2 linked regions of the Silvibacterium dinghuense genome follow. The protein of the gene in region 1 interacts with the protein of each later gene in a pairwise test. Links are inferred from orthologs where the notes say so. Each region holds a gene or a part of one and is shown on either strand. Other genes may lie near its edges. The genes, in order: ruvC and ruvA.

The links.
Region 2: the proteins of ruvC (region 1) and ruvA interact in binary tests that used the Escherichia coli proteins (3 or more experiments, as listed by UniProt). The link is inferred for Silvibacterium dinghuense from one-to-one orthologs.

The regions. Positions count from the first base shown.
Region 1 is NZ_SDMK01000002.1:262,640-265,774, reverse strand. Bases 41-2,859 are described here. They hold ruvC (crossover junction endodeoxyribonuclease RuvC), read right to left. Parts: upstream 1,793-2,859; coding sequence 1,289-1,792; downstream 41-1,288. Other genes in these bases: ESZ00_RS10370 (choice-of-anchor D domain-containing protein), read right to left, coding at 2,210-2,859; ESZ00_RS10380 (hypothetical protein), read right to left, coding at 609-1,292; ESZ00_RS10385 (DUF6600 domain-containing protein), read right to left, coding at 41-358. Outside these bases: more of ESZ00_RS10385, read right to left, coding at 1-40; more of ESZ00_RS10370, read right to left, coding at 2,860-3,135.
Region 2 is NZ_SDMK01000001.1:2,023,285-2,026,411, reverse strand. Bases 132-2,942 are described here. They hold ruvA (Holliday junction branch migration protein RuvA), read right to left. Parts: upstream 1,927-2,942; coding sequence 1,336-1,926; downstream 132-1,335. Other genes in these bases: ESZ00_RS07905 (S10 family peptidase), read left to right, coding at 2,211-2,942; ESZ00_RS07915 (beta-L-arabinofuranosidase domain-containing protein), read left to right, coding at 132-1,189. In the rest of the region: more of ESZ00_RS07915, read left to right, coding at 1-131; more of ESZ00_RS07905, read left to right, coding at 2,943-3,127. UniProt on the Escherichia coli protein: The RuvA-RuvB-RuvC complex processes Holliday junction (HJ) DNA during genetic recombination and DNA repair.

The sequences.
Region 1 (3,135 bases):
GCCCATTGAGCTCGTAATAGGTCAGGCCGCCGTCCGCGGTGATCGCGGTGACTGTGTGCCCGTCGGCATCGCGCCGCAGCTCCGTCAGTGTCAAGGCGCTGTTCGGCGTCACGCGGACGACCGAACCATCTTCAAACTGGATTTCTACCCGGCCGTCGTCTCCGGTATGCAGCCGCATCCCCTGCATGACCGGCATATTCTGCTGCGCCTGATCGAAGTCTGACTGCCCGTCAGAGGAGATCTGGACCTTGCCCTCGACATCGCTGAGCCGTACCGCGCGGACAGCGCTCCCTGTCACAGGCGTCTGTACCGTCGAGTCCGCAGGCGGCGGAGGCACGGAGTCCTGATCCTGTGCCAAGGCAACGGCACCGGAGAACAGTACGGAAAGAACCAGACCTGAAAAAATTCCTCGAATCGGCAGCCAACGCTTCAATGCTTGATTTCCCAGGTGCCCCATAGACACCTCCTTTTAGCCGGCGCACAGCGCGCCCAACCCTGTGTCCAACCTCTGCAAAACCCCGAAACTCGACCGAGAGTTTCGTTCCTGCCGGACACCTGCTGATATTCAGACGCATCACCCCCGGCAAATGATCCATTTGTCGAAAGGTTTACTGCGCTCCCTCTTTCTCAGATGCAGCCAGAAGCGACAGAGCACGTTTCCGGGCACGCTCCATGACCTCCTGATCGCCAGCAATGGCTTTGAGCGTTGGCGCGATATTCGCGATTTCCGCCGCTCTATGCTCCCGGAAAGAATCCTGCAGATTCTCGAGCTCCGCATCGAGAGCAAGCCGGCTGTGCAGGTGCTGCAAATCCAGCCGCTGCCCCTCGGCCAGCGTATAGGCGACCGCCTCCATCTGCTCCCCCAGAGCGTTCACCTGCGGATCCTTCGAGAAGTTATAGGTACAGGCACCGTGGCCATCCGTTCCCTCGTAACTCCACAGTTTTTTGCCGGTAAACGCCGTGTGCTCCTTGGGAGCCTCGCACGCCATGTCAAAGAAGTGGTGGGAGCGCGCCAGAGCGAATACCTGTTCCAGAAGTGGGTCGGCAATCCGGATCTCGCGCTTCATTGCGGGAAGATTCAGGGCGGCTGCATCGCTGGTTGGAACATCTACGCCTGCCGTCGCAGGCGTGGCCGCGGACTCATATTGGCCGCTTCCATCCTCGTGGAGCGTGATCCTGTATTGCGGGGGCTGCAACTGCGGATTTTCAAAGGAAAAAGTGATTGTTGCCTGCTGGCCCAGTGCTACGGCCGATCCCACGGCAAACAGCCATGCCGCCGCAACCGCTTTCACCGCCGCACCGCCTCGAGGGTCTGGGCGTGGTGAATGTGGCAGATGGCAATCGCCAGCGCGTCTGCGGCGTCGGCGGGCTCCGGCACTACGTCCAGGCGCAGCAGACGGGCCACCATGAACTGCACCTGCTCCTTTTGCGCGAGGCCGTAGCCGGTCACCGTGGATTTGATCTTGAGCGGAGCGTATTCGGCCACCGGAAGCCCGGCCGTCGCAGCCGCCAGCAGCGCTACACCGCGCACCTGGCCCAGCTTCAGCGCCGACTTGGCGTTGACCGAGTAGAAGACCTCTTCGATCGCGACGATGTCCGGCTGGTGGAGCGCGATCAGGGCGCAGAGCTCGGCATAGACCTGCGCCAGCCGCTGCGGCGTGGTGTCTTTTTTAGAAAGCCGGATACCACCGGCGTCGCGCCATTGCAGCTCGGGATTCCGCGCCGCGTCGTTCCATTCCACCACGCCGTAGCCGGTGCACTCCGTGCCACAGTCAATACCAAAGACCCGCATGGTGGAAGTTTAGAGCAGTTTGCCTGAAGTTGTACGTGACCGCACAGGACGACAATCGACATAAGGAGGGAAATGCTCTCCCCCGGCATCACACCAAGCCGGTTTTTCAAACAAAACCGCGAACCGAATTCTTCATTCGGTCCGCGGCGTTGTTTTCATAGCTTAGAGACGGGTGGACCAAGCGGTATCGACCTATTCGCAAGCAAGCACTTTTCTAAGTGAAATTGTCATCATCCCGACCGGAGCGCAGCGCAGTGGAGGAACCTGCGGTTTGCCTGTTTGCGGCTGGAAGCCTCCGGCGCGAACAGAAAAAAGCAGGTCTCTCCACTCCGCGAGACGATAAACCTGTCTCGCTCTGGTCGAGATGACAATCGCATGCAGAAGAAAAACGTCAAAAGCTCAATAGGTCGATACAGCCTAAGGATTGTTCACCGCATCATCAGCCGCGACATTGTTTGACGTGCTCGAGGTGCTCGAGGTGCTCACGTACTCGTAGTCGTACCAGTTTGTCGAGGTGGGCGCGGCCGAGGTATTCGTCAGTTCCAGCCGGAGCGCGTCGTCCATTGCGCCATAGGTCTGGCTCACCCCGATGGTCATCACGTTGTCGGCGCCTGCCGCACTCAGCGCGCTCGCCGGGAACTGGAAGACCACCCACTGATAGTAGCCGGAGAGCCCGCTGCGCACCGAGCAATCGGAGGCCACAGTCGAGCGGTAGCCCCAGGTGCGCGTGGTCCCGTTCAACTTCACCACGTAACTGCCGTAGTCGCAGGCCAGCGCCACCGACAGCACGGCGTAGCTATAGTTCGCCGCATCGGCCGGCGTGGCAAAGTGCACCGTCCACACCGGAGTCCGCGTGCTCACGCCGTTGCTGCCGCTGGCGCCGCTCAGGCTCGCCACATAGCTCGGAATTGTGTTTTCGTAGTTATCCGTGGTGTCGTTGGTCGCGTCGTACAGGCCGGGATCGAAGACGCCCCAGTGGTCGTAATTCCATGCTTCCCAGTTATTGGTCGCCGCGCCGGCCGGTCCTGCCGTCGCGTTGTAGACCACTGAGCCGCTGTTCGCCGCAAAATCCTCCCAGTAGTTATAGGAGCCCCAGTAGTCCTTGTAGTCGAAGCCGCGGCTGTCGTGTCCATGCAGAAACTCGTGCGAGGAGCGGTCGGGAATGCCAATGCGGAAGACCGTCTCGCCAAAATTCTCCGGTGTAAACTGCACCGCAGGCACCGCCGTGGTCTGGCCCGCCGTCACCACGATGCCGTCCTGGCGATACTCACCGAACTGCCCCAGCACAAACACGCTCAGCCGATAGGTGCCGGGAATCACGCCCTTGAACTCGGCGCGGCCGC
Region 2 (3,127 bases), on another replicon or contig:
TGAGCCCTACACGCTGCCGGAGAATCTCTACCTCGCCTGGCAGCGCGGCGCCGGTGACCGTTACCGAGCCATGGCTGCCCGCTATCTCCTCGACAAGGGCTGGTTCACGCCCCTCGCAGCCAACCAGAACGTGCTGCCCAATCACCACGCCTACAGCCACTGCAACTCGCTCAGCTCGGCTATGCAGGCGTATCTCTCCGATGGCAGCGAGCCTCACCTTCAGGCTGCAACCAATGGCTTCGAGATGATCCTCGCCACGCAGAGCTTCGCCACCGGAGGCTGGGGGCCGAATGAGAGCTTCGTGGTGCCCGGCACCGGCGCGCTGTTTGCCAGCCTCACCGGCACCCATCACAGCTTCGAGACCCCGTGCGGCTCCTATGGCCACTTCAAGATCACCCGCTACCTGCTCTCCGTCACCGGAGACGGCCGCTACGGCGACAGCATGGAGCGCGTTCTCTACAACACCGTCTTTGGGGCAAAGCATCTCCAGCCCGACGGCACGGCCTTCTACTATTCCGACTACAATTTCTCCGGCTCGCGCTTCTATTTCCCTGACAAATGGCCCTGCTGCTCCGGCACGCTGCCGCAGGTGGCCGCGGATTATCATCTCCTGGGCTACTTCCAGGGCCGCGATGGCAGCCTTGCCGTCAATCTCTACCTGCCCTCGACGCTCAAGTGGACCACTCGGGACGGCGCAGCGCTCACCCTCACGCAGTCGGGCGATTACCCGTTTGAAACAACCGGCGACCGCGGCCACATTGCTCTCCGCCTCGAGCTCAACCGCTCTTCCACCTTCCCGCTGCGCCTGCGCATTCCCGCCTGGGCGCATGCCGATGGCGGCCCGCACATCACCGTCAATGGCGATCCCACTCCCATCTCTGTCGACAAGGGCTTCGCAACGCTCCGCCGCACCTGGCATCACGGCGATCAGGTCGAACTCTCATTCCCCATGCCGCTTCGCGCCGAGGCCATAGACCCACAGCATCCGGAGACCATCGCGGTTCTTCGCGGACCACTGGTGCTTTTCGCGGTTACCGACAAACCGGTGAAAGCGACCCGCTCCCAGCTCCTCGCAGCAGCCAATCGCGAAGGCCATTGGCAGGCTCGAACAGACTCCGGCCTCATCGAGCTGGCGCCGTTTACCCAGCTCGAAGACCGCGCGTACTCGACGTATGTCACGGTGGGGTAAGAGATGAAGCGCGCCGGGTTCTTCTCCATTTGAGAAGGCGGATCAGACTCACGACCAACGGGAGCGCCACGCGAAGCAATTCGCCCCACGTGAAGTGGCGACCAGCGGGAGCGGAGGCCGAAGGCGGACCGCCCTGCGCGCAGTAGCTAGCGGATCACCTTCAACGCCGCCCGGAACAACCCGTCGAAGTCTTCGCCCAGGGCCTTGTCCTTCGCCACCGCCGTTTCAATCGCCTTCTGTGCCGCAGGCCGCTGGTAGCCGAGATTCACCAGCGCCGAGAGCACATCCTCACCAGCTGGCCCCGCCGAGACGACCGCCGTCGGAGCTGCGGCCATGTCTTCGAGCTTGTCCTTGAGCTCGACCACCAGCCGCTCGGCCAGCTTCTTGCCCACGCCCGGAATGCGCGTCAGCGTGGCGTGATCCTGTCCGCGAATCGCGCCCACCAGCATCTCCGCGTTCAGCCCGCTCAGAATCGTCACCGCCAGCTTTGGTCCCACGCCGCTCACCGTGATCAGCCGCTCGAAGAGCCGCTTTTCATCCCGGTCGAGGAAACCGAAGAGCGCCAGCAGGTCCTCGCGCACCTGGGTGTGGATGTAGAGCGCGACCTCTGCCCCCTCGGCGGGCAGTGAAGTGAAGGTGGGAATGGTGATGGTCACGTCGTAACCCACGCCCCCGGCCTCGACAATCGCCTGGCCCGGCTGCTTCGAAAAAAGGCGTCCCCGCAGATGCGCAATCATGCACTGATTCTAGCGAGTCGGCGGTCAGGCGCGCGCTTTGCGCGCGGAGCAGCCAGTCACAAAGACGGCCAGTGGCGGGAGCCCCACCCATGACAAGCCGTTTCGTCATGGGTGGGGCTCCGAGGATCTCACTGGTCGTTCCACAACCGACCGCATCCCCACTGACCACTGGCCGTCTCATCCCTGACCGCTTTTTTGCCTGACCGCTGTTCTTGCCGGTGTATGGTAGCGCTATGAATCCGTTCGACTCTTCTGCTTGTTCCTCGAAAACTGTATCTGTCACGGTGACGAATCGTCGCCGCCTTGCGCTCGGCCTTGTAGCTGCGCTCGCGCTTGCCGCGCCCGCCTTCGCCCAGCATCCTGACGGTCCTCCGCCGGCCGATAAAGCCGCCGCCGACAAGCCGGACGCGAAATCGTCCGACCTGAAGCCTGCGCCGCCGCTCCCCGCCGATGCGCATGTCGAGCAGTCCATCGAGCTGAACGGCAAGACCCTGCACTACACCGTCACCGTCGGCACCATCCCGGTCTACGACAAGGACGGCAAGGCCTCCGGACAGGTCGTCTTTACCTCTTACACCGTGCCCGGCGCCAACCGTCCCGTTACCTTCGCCTTCAACGGCGGCCCCGGCGCTTCGAGCGTCTATCTCAACTTCGGCGCCATCGGTCCCAAGCACCTCAACGCCGGCAATGACGGCGACAGCCCGTCCGATCCCGCAACGCTCTCCGACAACCAGGGCACCTGGCTCGGCTTTACGGATCTGGTCTTCATCGACCCCATCGGCACCGGCTTCAGCCGCTCCCTGGTCAACGAGGCCGAGACCAAGAAGCAGTTCTACTCGACCGAAGCCGATATCGAGTACCTCTCGCGCGTGATCTACGACTGGCTGGTGAAGAACGGCCGCATGGATTCGCGCAAATACCTCGTCGGTGAAAGCTACGGCGGCTTCCGCGGACCCCGTGTTCTCTACTACCTGCAATCGCAGCTTGGCGTGGGTCTCAACGGCGCGGTGCTGGTCTCGCCCTACCTCAACCCGACCATCGACGAAAACGGGGACCTCTCGCCCATTCCGTGGATGGTGACGCTGCCTTCGATCACCGCCGCCAACCTCGAGCGCCAGCACAAGCTCACGCCCGAGGCTATGCAGCAGGTCATCAGCTACGACCTCGGCGACTACGCCACCACGCTCATCAAGGGCTATAC